3 regions of the Psychrobacillus sp. NPDC096389 genome follow, and region 3 is predicted to be linked to each of the others. Evidence: riboswitches for the same ligand, from Rfam matches in the RefSeq annotation. Region 3 holds a riboswitch; each other region holds the start of a gene.
The links. A riboswitch is a leader RNA that binds a small molecule or an ion and turns the genes downstream of it on or off. The one in region 3 is predicted to bind cobalamin.

Region 1 (4,378 bases), on a different contig from region 3:
TCGTTTTTCTCATAACTATTTGACAATGTTGCTTGTGCGAATAAAGCCTCACTCACTTTTGAGTGAGGCTTTATTAAATTTATTAAGCAAAAATAGAGGTAAAGTGGATTTAATAGAGAAATACAAATAAAAGGGGGAGTTAGATGAACGACAAATTATTAAGAATAGGCACCACTTATATACCCGTCACTAATATAGAGTTTTCTTCGGAATGGTATATTAACAAATTAGGTGCCGAGTTAAGTTATATAGATGAAGACAAAGCAATTCTAAATCTTGCAAACCAAAGTATATTTCTTGTTAAAGCTAAAGAAGGCCAAAGCTCAAACTTCTATGATGTTTACGATCAAGAGTGTTTCTCTATAACATTTGAAGTGGATGGATTAAACTCTCTAAAAGCTATCCATCATGATTTTATAGATAAACAAATAAAAGTAGGAGAAATTGAAGACAGAGGACATAGTGGAAATAACTTTGTTTTCTATGATTTAGATGGCAATAAATTTGATGTATGGAGTGAATTAAGTCCAGCATTCAAAGAAAAATTTTTTAATTCGAAATAGATCAAGTAATTATCGACATTCACTTAAGTAAATATCATATATTGAAAACAAAAGCATCAGTATCAAGACCGATGCTTTTTCAAAACGACATTGTATAAAAATAGAACTGGAGTTAACAAAATTGCGCTAACAATAATTGCCGTTCTTATCGTGAAATTTGTTGCAATATAACCAATCACAGGAGCTCCGCCAATTTGACCGATAGCATCCACTTGGCCTTTTACGGAAAAAAATGTTGCACGTGTAGACGACTCTGGAATGATCTTATTTAGCCAAATATCCTCTAACGGATACATCACTTTTCTTGTGACTTGAATAATGATATAAAATACTAATAAGCCAATTGCATATGTTGACAATGCAAAGCCGATCAATGAAGCAATAATAAATAAGCTACATGTAAAAAGGACCATATAAATATGCTTTAAATACTGATGGATAGAGCTTCTATTCATTAAATGGAGTACTACAAAAGAAATTAGCACAACCATAAATTGAATACCTCCAGTTAATAAAACTAGCTTTTCATCCGTTAGCGCTACTAGATTAGATACATCAAAAAAATGGGACATCCATAAACGATCGAATCCTTCACTATAAAATCCAACGAATAAAGCAATAAGGAAAAGCATTCTGATGATAAAGCTAGTTCTAGCATGAAAAATAATCTTCCCCATACTTCCCTTCATACTTTCCCAAGTAGATGTTCTTTCCGTTTTTTCTAGAGGTTTAAAGTTTTCTTCCTTCATAAATATGATTAAGTATATCGCCAACCCAACCATACAAAGTCCACCAATAATGATTGGTAGATTAATCATATAAAGACCCGTTAATATACTTAGAGGTATTGCTATGACTTGCCCAAGATTACCAGCCTTTGCTCCTCGTATGAACGCTAAAGAAGCACGCTCTTCCCCTACTTCGTCTGCAATCCAAGCTTGCAAGGAACCACTAGTAAATGTATAACCAATTCCCCATGCAACTTGCGCTAAAATCACAGTCATAAAATATGGGAATAACCCCTCGATTAAAAAACCACCCCCTATTAAAAAGTACCCAATTATAATGGAGAGCTTCCGGCTTTTTACATCTGAAATTACTCCAGTTGGAATTTCAAATAGAAAAACGGATAGTTCCAAAACAGTCCCTACTAAAACAAGTTGCAATGGATCTAGCATGACAATTTTCACTTGATATAACAAACTTACAGTGAAAATAAATGTAAAAAATAATTGTGATAAAAAACAAGTATAAATATAAACTTGATACGGATTTTTTGTCTTCCATATAGTCATTCTTCTCCCCCCTCCTATTGATTATAGGAAGGGACCAAGCCATTTTCTTGTCCAAATTTGCGATTGTTTATAAAAAAAAATTCTTCTACTTCATCTATGTTATAGTAAAAGAACAACTGAATAACGTGTAGATTTAGGTGCTATTTTCCTTCGGTAAAATAGCTTAAAAGGGAAGTTCGGTGAAAAACCGACGCTGTCCCGCAACTGTAAATGGGAGCAATTCTTTCAAATCCACTGTTAATCGTTAATGGGAAGGGAAAGAAACGCCATGATCATGAGCCAGGAGACCTGCCTATTTCAAGTACACACCAAAACCTACGCGGAAATAGGAGGTGTTAAGTGCAGCTATGAACAAGCAACGGCTTGAATTTGCTGCCGTACGAAAAAACGTAATCGGAAAGAAACATTGGAGGAATCGACTCCTCTTATTTCACTATGCCATTTATAGTGATTTTCTTTTCTATACCAATTTTTCGTCACGACAACGAGCAACCATATTCATTCAATTGAATTAGCATCTTCCTTTGTAACAACTAAGGGAAGATGCTTTTTATGTTTACGATAGAAAGGAAGTTAGGACATGACAGTTGGAACAAAAAATTATTACGTAGAAAGCTTTAAACATACATTAATGACAAATAGTATCGCAAATGAATCCACATCACTTCAGACTATCTTTAAATACTATGAAGAAGAAATAAGTAATACGTTAAATTTGAATGAACAAGAGAAAGAATTGTACAAACGCAATTTGCAAAAAGCATTCGAACAAACAAAAGATGAAGTTTTTGGAAAGATTGAAGAGGAATAATATAATAAAAGTGCTAAGATGCCTGTGTCTTGCTTGATTTACTAAATATGATGGATACACATAATAGGGAGAATGCGTCTTAGCGAGCTGGATAAAGTGTCCGCCATGATTTTCGCTGCAGGACGGACGCTTTCCGTGGGGTGAGTGATGAGCCTTCATCCTTGTGAAGGCTCATTTTACTCCCAGAAGAACAAAGGCTAAGAGCGCCACATCATGTGGTAACACCTTCGAGACCAACATTTTGTTGGTCTCGATAGGAGTCGCCATCTACAGTGAAAATCAATAGAAATTATTTACTTATTGAGTATCTGCTCACTAAAACCAAAATGTGATGCAAATTTTTTCATGGAGTGTATCCAGTAAATGGCTTAGGGCAACCAATTGATTGTGGAAAGCAACTAAATCTACTCCCAAAGCAACCAAAATAGGCGTGAGAGCAACTAAATTGCATATGAAAGCAACTAATCCTTATAACAACAAGTTTACTTGGAGTGAGACAACGATGGCTGTGACTCATTTTTGTCAATGTTGCGCATTTGAGGTAGAATGTTGCGGGAATTCTATACAATGTTGCGAGTAATGGCTAGAATGTTGCGCATTTTTTATTGGGTAAACTTCTCCAGATAATTAGCTCGGATATATTTGCCGCAGTGTTTCGGGCCGCATGAGTCGCAGTCATAAGACACTCGACTCGTGTGAAACACGAGTTGGCTCATGCATGATGCGCCAAGCGCGAAGGCTAGCGGATACCTTGCGACGCATTCTCCCTATACTACGTATAATACAAAAAATGCCATACCTCATGTAACTTTTATAAATTATCCACAAGTCTAAATTTTTATAGTTTCCTAGGCAAAAAAAGCGTGCCGAATCAACAAATGATCGGTACGCTCTTCCATTACTAATTTATCTCTGAATTTTAGTTCCGCTAATGGTACCATCTGAGAAAGCTGGCGCATGCATATCTACTAAAAACAAGATGACAGTTGTATCTTCGTTTGCTGTGAAAAAAGGAATTTCCTCTACTAAATCTGTCACGGCTTCTTGTTTATTGACAGTATAGTCTCCAATTTGAATAGAACCACTTAATACATACAGAAAAGGTTTCTTTCCTTCATAAGAAGGAACTGGAAGGATGTCTCCAGCTTTAGGGTGAGCGTCTAAAATGTAAGCATTTTGTCGAACAAGCAGTGGTGCATTTGAACCCTCAGGACCAACCATTTCATACCAGTCGCGATTATTTGTTGGTTTATCATGAAACTGTATAGTTGGCGGAAGGTTTGCTTCACTTGGCCGGAAAAATATTTGAAGCATTTCCACGTATTCCTCTTTTACCTTTTCTTCATGCCAAAAGCTTACACCTGCGTTCATCATCATCAGTTTACCCGGTGAAATTTCAGCTTCCACCCCCGCAGAATCCCTATGATACGAAGTGCCCTTCCACACATAACTCAAGATTTCATCGTTTACATGTTCATGCATTTTAATCTTTAATCCTTTTTTAATCACCGCATGATCAATAACGCTTAGCGTTCCAAATGCAGAATCATCTATGTCTTCTCCTAAAATATCACTTGGCTTGATACGAGTAATGGTGAATGGTCCTCTAAAAGGTTGGACATGATTTCCTGCTCGAAGAACTTGAATCACTTGCCTCTTCCCCTTTATGAATTATAAGTCCTGATAATCTCTCTGATATCTTCCACCGT
Region 2 (4,378 bases), on a different contig from region 3:
ATGGAGAGCAGAAAATGAAGAAAATAGGCGCTATTGTACTAGCTATTGTTGTGTATACGGCTATTGTGTTTTATTTTGGTTGGTGTGTTTTCACATGGTTGGATGTATTTCTACCAGTGAATAAGGTATTTTTCTCGATTGTATGGACACTTGTTGGATATGCCTTATTTATCGCAAGAATCGACCATCGATTACGGTTATTTCATATAGTAGGCTCTTACTGGATGATTATTATGCAATATGGGATAATTCTTTTTCCAATAGCAACTATTTGTACGTGGATTTTCCCGTCACAACTAGCAGTTATTGGTGCAATCGTTTGTTTATTGTTTATCATCAGTATTACGGTCGGTTCTTACAATGCCTATACGCCAGTTATTCGGGAGTTAACGATTAGATTGCCAAAAAAGGATGCTAAACTAGATGAGTTAAAAGTAGTAGTTGCTTCTGATTTCCATCTTGGTTTATTATCCAATAAGGCGCATTTACAACGTTTTGTGAAAAAATCGAATGAACAACAACCAGATGTCGTATTATTAGTAGGGGACTTGGTGGATGACGATCCGATTTGGTTTGTAAAAAAAGGGATGTCCCAAGTGATGAAACAACTTACTTCTACGTATGGTAATTACGGAGTACTTGGAAATCACGAATACTATGGAAAGAAAATTCCCTTACTAGTAGAGGAGATGGAAGCGTCTAATGTGCAAATGCTATTAGATGAAACTATTTTAGTGGCGGATTCGTTCTATTTAACTGGTAGGGAAGACTTGACGAATAAAGGAAGAAAGCAGCTTTCAGAGCTAGTTCCACTTAAACGAGATCTTCCTTGGTTTGTGATGGATCATACGCCTTCGAATTTATTCATACCAGAAAAAGAAGGGGTGGATTTTCATGTGTCTGGACATACACATCGTGGACAAATGTGGCCAAACCATCTTTTTACACGGAAATTATTTGAACTCGATTATGGATATATGCAAAAAGGGAGTTTGCATGCACTTGTATCATCCGGTTTTGGTTTTTGGGGACCACCAATTCGATTAGGAAGTCAATCAGAATTTTGGATAGTAAACATTAAGTTAGAGGACGTGGGAGTATAATGGAAGCGTGGATTGCAGACTGGATGAACCAGTTTGGATACCTGGGTGTATTTTTACTAATATTAGTAGAAAATATTTTCCCACCAATTCCTTCAGAAGTAATTTTAACGCTTGGAGGATTTATGACGACAACAACATTGATGACCAAGTTTGGCATAATTGTTGCGTCGACTGCTGGTTCGGTTATTGGAGCAGCTATTTTATATTGGATCGGTACACTGTTAGATGTAGAGCGCTTAGAGAAAATAGTGCAGAAGTATGGGAAGATTTTACGACTAACGATTAAAGATATTCATAAGGCAGATGCTTGGTTCGACAAATACGGAGTGTGGGCGGTATTTTTCGGAAGATTAGTTCCGCTTGTTAGAAGTTTGATATCAATTCCCGCTGGTATGTCGAATATGAAGTTTAGCCTGTTTCTATTGTTCACGACGCTAGGAACACTTATATGGAATACGGTTTTAGTTTCAGTTGGAGCAGCTGTCGGGGAGAATTGGGATGAAATTGTTGGGTATATGGATATTTACTCTAATATTGTGTATGCAATTTTAGCAGTTGTAGGTATCGCATTTATTGTTTGGTATTTTAAAAAACGTGACTAAGGAGATCTTATGGAATTTCTAGAATTATTAAGAGCATTAATATTAGGGTTTGTTGAAGGTATGACAGAGTTTGCACCTGTTTCATCTACAGGTCATATGATTATTGTGGATGACATGTGGCTAAAAACAGAAGAGTTTTTAGGTATGTATTCAGCAAATACATTTAAGATCGTTGTACAATTGGGATCGATTTTAGCGGTAGTCGTAGTTATGTGGAAACGATTATTTAGTTTAGTAGGATTGTATAAAATAGATAGCGAGCAATCGAGTAAACAGTTCAATTTATTACATGTAATTGTTGGAATGCTCCCTGCTGTTATTTTAGGATTCGCACTTAAAGATTTTATTGATGATAATTTGTTTGGTGTAAAGACAGTTATTTTTAGCCTTATAGCTGGGTCTATTTTAATGATTGTTGCGGATAAGTTTGGACCGAAAAAACCGAAAATCGTTAGTTTGGACCAAATTACATATGCCCAAGCATTTAAAGTGGGATTGGTTCAATGTCTATCATTATGGCCAGGATTCTCTCGTTCAGGTGCAACGATTTCTGGTGGTGTATTGTTCGGAATGAGCCATAAAACCGCAGCAGATTTTACTTTCATCATGGCTGTGCCAATTATGGCCGGGGCAAGTTTAGTGTCTGTTATGAAGAATTGGGAACATATTAATATGAATGATATGGGCTTTTATGCAGTAGGTTTTATTAGTGCATTTGTATTTGCTTTAATTTCGATCAAATTTTTCTTAAAATTAATTTCGCGAATTAAATTAATGCCATTTGCTATATACCGTTTGGTGTTAGCGGCAGTGTTAGCAATTATCGTTTTTATGTAATGAAAAGAGGTGGACATTTTACGGATGTCCATCTTTTTATTTGGTCAAATAACTGTTAAAATGATTCTTTGGATGCAATTGATTCTTTCCACTGTACAAGTCTAAACACAATATGTTAGGCTATATTAGAAAATAAAACACAACATATAGTATTTTGACGATAATTAGGTACCTTTATGGTTTAAAAGGGAATTCGGTGCAATACCGAAGCTGTCCCCGCAACTGTAAGTGTCGACAACTGTTGAATTAACCACTGCGAGCGATCGTGGGAAGGACAGCAGAAGGATGAAACACGAGCCAGTAGACCTGCCTTTTTTATCGTATGAAGCAACACTTTCTTCGGGGGTTGAGAGGTGGAGGCGAAGGACCTTTTTAATCATTTTAAAGAATTGGTTCTATTGTTTCCTACTTTTAAATTTTGAGCGATGACTCAGCCGAAGAGGCTTGAGACATCGCTTTTTTGTGTCTCCAAAATTTGACGACTACATATCTACTCATTGACCAAATAACTAAGGAGGAATTTATATGACAACGATATCAAACACTACAAAACAAGAACTATTACACCAACTAATAAATGAATTTGGAGAAACGAACATTGCTCCATTAGTGAAAGTACATGAGAAATGGATAGCAAAACATCCAGAAGGAACGACATCTGCATGGGCGAAATCGATGTCGCTAGAAGCACTAAGCTTTCTAGACGAACAAGAGCCATACTGGACATTTGTTGCAGCCCGCATTCATTTAGCAGACGTATATGAAAAGGTAGCTCAAATAAGAGGCACTTCAGCAGATAGAGTTTACAGTAAGTTTGCAAGCAATGTACAATTGCTAGTTTCTAAGGGACTTTATGACAAACGCATTACAGAAGCTTATTCACCCGAAGAACTACAACAATTAGCCGAAATAATTGTTCCAAACCGCGATAATTTATTCACTTATATTGGCTTAAAAACATTGCTAGATCGCTATGTCGCAAAAGACTTCGATAATTCCATCGTGGAACTTCCGCAAGAGCGTTGGATGATGATTGCAATGACATTAATGAAAGATGAGCAAGAATCTCGTCTTGCGAAAATACAAGAATCATATTGGGCAATGAGCAATTTGTATATGACTGTAGCAACCCCAACACTTTCAAATGCAGGAAAGCCGCACGGACAACTTTCTAGTTGCTTCATCGACACAGTAGACGACAGTTTGCAAGGAATATATGACAGCAACACAGATGTGGCAACACTGTCCAAATTCGGTGGTGGGATTGGTGTGTATATGGGGAAAGTACGTAGCCGTGGTTCTTCGATTCGAGGATTTGTAGGGGCATCCAGTGGTGTACTTCCTTGGATTAAACAATTAAATAACACAGCAGTGAGTGTAGATCAGCTTGGTCAGCGTCAAGGAGCGGTTGCTGTTTACTTAGATGTTTGGCATAAAGATATTTTCACATTTTTAGATTTACGTTTAAACAATGGAGATGACCGTCTTCGTGCGCACGATATTTTCACAGGTGTTTGCTTACCGGATTTATTTATGGAAAAGGTAGATGCACGGGAAGAATGGCATTTATTTGACCCACATGAAGTACGTCAGTTAAAAGGTTATTCATTGGAAGACTTCTATGATGAAAAACGCGGGGAAGGTTCATTCCGCCAAAAGTACGAGGAATGCGTGAATGACAGTCGTCTATCTCGTGAAACGGTTCCTGCAATCGACTTGATGAAACGTATTATGCGCTCTCAACTAGAAACCGGTGTACCGTTCATGTTTTATCGTGATGAAGTGAATCGAAGCAATCCGAACAAGCATGCAGGTATGGTGTATAGCAGTAATTTA
Region 3 (4,378 bases):
TATTTTAGAAGATGAATCTGTCTCCATGATTATGATTGAGCATAATGCTTATATGTTAGATAACGCTGATTTCATCGCAGATTTTGGTAAAAGACAGCTTACACCAGTAGAGCATTTAGATGTTGTTAGTCATGATGAATATTATCGTCTTCAAAATCAAAATGATATTGCTGCTCCGACAACTATCTCCTCTACACTCAAGGAGCAAACAGGCATTCATTACTTGGAAGAAAATCATATCGATTATTTTAAGAACGCAGAAAATGTTTATAAAGGCGGTATTTTAAAGAGTCTATCCTCTATGGCCCGTTTGATTTATGGAGAGTATGAATCAAATAAAATTGCACCCGTCATTGCGATTGATTTGGAAAGACATTTGTATAGCCAATACAGTTTTCTATATGAAATTGGCGGACTGATCAACCATATTGTGGCTGCGCATCCGACCAATAAAGATACGAGAAGCTTTGATTTCTTTACTCAAGACAATCATTGTCCATCATGCTCAGGGCGTCTAGCGATTGAAATATTTGATAAAGAGCTTGTTATACAAAACAAAAATGTTCCATTTTGGGATGGTCTATTCTATCCAGAAGTGATGGATGTATTAAAATATTATCAATTCGCTAAATTAGAATTTATATTTGAAGAACTGAAAAATGAACTGGGACAGGACTTGACAAAAAGTTATAATGATATGTCAGATGAAGAAAAACATACATTTTGGTATGGCTATTTTGAAAAGTCGTTTTATGACAAACAAGGAAAAGCTCGTAGAACATGGGTAGGTTTTAATACGATTCTCGGGATGTATATGGTCGTTTCCAAATCAATTATTAAAGAGCAAATGAAAGAGTCTAAAGAAAAAATAACCTGTCCGATTTGTCAGGGCACTGTGTTAAACCATCATAGAAAACTCCAATTTGGGAACACAGATATTCGGGAGATTATTCATCAGCCGCTCGATCAAGTGTTGGAAACAGTAGGGATGTTACCAGAACTAGTAAAAATGAAATCTATTGTCGGTGGAGAGATGACTTTGACAGAGGATGTGTCTTTGCTACCTAGAGAAACACAAGTCGCGCTGAAAATGTTTGAATTGGAGATGGCGAGCTTTGCTGGTTATGAAGTAGTGTTACAAAATGCTTTACCATTTTGGGAAACGATTAAAGGCAATATCGAATCCATCAGCACAAATAACGAGGTAACCATCTGTGATTTTGACCATATCACGGAGACGAGAGAAACAATTATTGATCAGTATTTCACCAATGGGAAGTACAAAAAACTAACGTATGTGTATGAAGCTTTTGGATATAAAAAAATTGTTACCCAAATAAATAAAATCAAAAAAAGTCATCCATGCCCGTTCTGTAAAGGAAAGAAAGTCATTACAGAAGAAAATCTCCATGATGGTGTATTAAAATTAACGATCCCTTGTGTGAGCTGTCATGCAAGTGGTATTAATGAGGAAGGACTTCAGGAAGTAATTGAAGGCACTACCATTCAAACATGGCACAGTGGAAAAGTAAGTGATGTGGTGGAGAATAATTTATATTCGGAAGCTGTTGCTGCCATTCCAATTTTCAATCGTATACGCGAGTTGAATAAAAGAGATTTGATGGCGGTTTATCAATGCCTTGAAGAGAATAATAAGAAAAAATAAGATGTAGAAATCCATATTTGTACCAGTCCCTTGCCTCTTTTATAAAGGCAAGGGATTTTTTACTTTTCTTATCGTTATGAAAATTTTCCTCGCTCGCTAAAAATAGAAAATAACAAATGATTTTTAAAAAACAATTGTAAATGTTAAGAATATTTGATATGTTGGAATAGAAAATTGAATAAGTGTAGAAATAGGTGCAGAAATAGCAAATAGCTTTTCTGCTTAAAAGGGAAGTTCGGTTAGAGTCCGACGCTGTCCCGCAACTGTATATGGGAGCGATTCGAAAAAGCCACTGTTTTCTTCAAAAGAAGATGGGAAGGTTCGAAAAGCAATGACCATAAGCCAGGAGACCTGCCTATTTTAGCATGCATCAATACCTACGAGGATAGGGGGTGTTAAGTGCGAGAGTAATGAGCGTGTTTTTTTAAACATGTTTATTTAAGTATTCCTTCGTGTCTTAACAACTTCTTCATAGAAGTTGTTTTTTTATTGTCCATTTTTATAAATAATGAACTTGAAAACGAAGATTACTTTCTTTCAAAAGCACGTTCCTTTGTAAGGGCTTTCAAAAAGAGCAAGCATACAATTTGGATGGGAGGAAAAGAAATGGAAGCTGTACAGAAATTTTATCCAGGCCTCGATGGTGTAGTGGCGGCAGAAACAAAAATTTCCTTTTTAGATACAGTACAAGGGGAAATCGTTATTCAAGGATATGACCTTATTGAGTTATCCAAAACAAAAGAGTATTTAGATATTGTTCACCTTTTACTCGCAGGAGAACTTCCAAACATAGAAGAAAAAGCCGCTTTGGAAGAAGTATTAAAGAGAGAATATGATGTGCCAAAGGAAATACTAGATATCTTTAAGCTTCTACCTAGTAATACACACCCGATGGATGCTTTACGCACGGGGCTTTCTTCTCTAGCGGGATTTGATCAACAAATAGATGACAGCACAGCAGAAGCAAATATGAAAAAGGCACTTAAACTATTGGGGAAGGTTCCGAATCTCGTTGCAAATAGCTATAGAGTAACCCAACAGCAAGATGTGATAGCGCCACTTCCAGAATTATCGTACAGTGCCAACTTTTTTTATATGATTACGGGTAAAAAACCGACCCCGTTAGAAGAACAGATATTTGATCGTTCGCTTGTTTTGTATAGTGAGCATGAAATGCCAAACTCTACCTTTACTGCTAGAGTAATAGCTTCCACAAAATCCGATATGTATGGTGCACTCACTGGAGCAGTCGCTTCCCTAAAAGGAAATTTGCACGGCGGAGCAAACGAAGCAGTTATGTATATGCTACTAGAAGCAAAAACGGTAGAAGAATTTGAAAAAGTGCTGGAAACAAAATTGGCCAATAAAGATCGGATTATGGGATTTGGTCATCGTGTTTATATGAAAAAAATGGATCCTAGAGCAACCATTATGAAAGATGCATTACGTCAATTATGTGAGATACAAGGGGACGATCTTCTGTATCAAATGTGTGAAGCCGGGGAAAGAATAATGGAGAAAGAAAAGGGCATCTACCCAAATCTTGACTATTATGCAGCGCCGGTATATTGGATGCTCGGTATTCCGATTCCTTTATATACACCGATTTTCTATAGTTCTAGAACAGTAGGTTTATGCGCACATGTGATGGAGCAGCATGCAAATAACCGATTATTTCGACCGAGAGTACATTATACAGGCGAGCGACGCGCCATTATTATCAACCAATAGACAAATAGTAGCTTAAAGCACGCCCGCCATATGAATGTTCTGCAAAACATCCATATCAATTTTAAACTAATATCATTGGAAAGGAAAGATTAACTTGTTATCTATCAATGAACGAACGAAAACGGATATTTTACTAGAGGAAATAGCAGATTATGTACTGCATAAAGACATCGTTAGCGAGGAAGCTTTTCAAACAGCACAGTACGTATTATTAGACACGCTTGGATGCGGTATTCTCGCACTCAATTACCCGGAATGCACGAAGCTATTGGGACCAGTTGTGCCGGGTACAGTTGTTCCGAACGGCTCGCGAGTACCTGGTACTTCCTTTGTCCTCGATCCAGTAAAAGGAGCTTTTAATATCGGATGTATGATCAGATGGCTAGATTTCAATGATACATGGCTAGCGGCAGAATGGGGCCATCCATCAGACAACCTAGGGGGAATCCTTGCTGTTGCCGATTATTTATCGCAGAAAAATATTGCAGAAGGAAAAGAGCCTTTAACAATCCAATACGTGTTAGAAATGATGATTAAAGCACATGAAATCCAAGGCGTCCTTGCACTAGAAAACAGTTTAAATCGAGTTGGACTTGACCATGTTTTATTCGTCAAAATTGCTACTACTGCTGTCGTAACGAAAATGCTTGGAGGTACGAGAGAAGAAATCGTTAGTGCACTATCGAATGCATGGCTGGATAACTCTAGTCTACGAACATATAGACATGCTCCAAATACCGGCTCTCGTAAATCATGGGCTGCAGGAGATGCAACTAGTCGCGGGGTACATTTGGCGATGATGGCGCTTAAAGGAGAAATGGGATATCCAACAGCTTTATCAGCACCTGGTTGGGGCTTTCAAGACGTCTTATTTAATAAACAAGAGTTGAAACTCGCTCGAACGCTCGATTCCTATGTAATGGAGAATGTTTTGTTTAAAGTGTCTTACCCTGCGGAGTTCCACGCACAGACTGCAGCGGA

Region 1: it holds a riboswitch for cobalamin, as region 3 does, so the genes downstream of both, ACIQ38_RS16660 (hypothetical protein) here and mmgD (citrate synthase) in region 3, are expected to answer to the same signal.
Region 2: it holds a riboswitch for cobalamin, as region 3 does, so the genes downstream of both, ACIQ38_RS15660 (ribonucleoside-diphosphate reductase subunit alpha) here and mmgD (citrate synthase) in region 3, are expected to answer to the same signal.

The regions. Positions count from the first base shown of each region.
Region 1 is NZ_JBIWFB010000007.1:100,848-105,225, reverse strand. It holds gene ACIQ38_RS16670 (VOC family protein) at 144-563, shown strand; gene ACIQ38_RS16665 (MFS transporter) at 626-1,858, opposite strand; cobalamin riboswitch at 1,977-2,168, shown strand; gene ACIQ38_RS16660 (hypothetical protein) at 2,439-2,669, shown strand; gene ACIQ38_RS16655 (pirin family protein) at 3,576-4,319, opposite strand; gene ACIQ38_RS16650 (hypothetical protein) at 4,341-4,378, opposite strand, start outside.
Region 2 is NZ_JBIWFB010000006.1:145,064-149,441, forward strand. It holds gene ACIQ38_RS15645 (metallophosphoesterase) at 15-1,103, shown strand; gene ACIQ38_RS15650 (DedA family protein) at 1,103-1,705, shown strand; gene ACIQ38_RS15655 (undecaprenyl-diphosphate phosphatase) at 1,715-2,542, shown strand; cobalamin riboswitch at 2,693-2,870, shown strand; gene ACIQ38_RS15660 (ribonucleoside-diphosphate reductase subunit alpha) at 3,068-4,378, shown strand, end outside.
Region 3 is NZ_JBIWFB010000005.1:70,274-74,651, reverse strand. It holds gene ACIQ38_RS13685 (ATP-binding cassette domain-containing protein) at 1-1,666, shown strand, start outside; cobalamin riboswitch at 1,842-2,039, shown strand; gene mmgD (citrate synthase) at 2,273-3,397, shown strand; gene prpD (2-methylcitrate dehydratase) at 3,492-4,378, shown strand, end outside.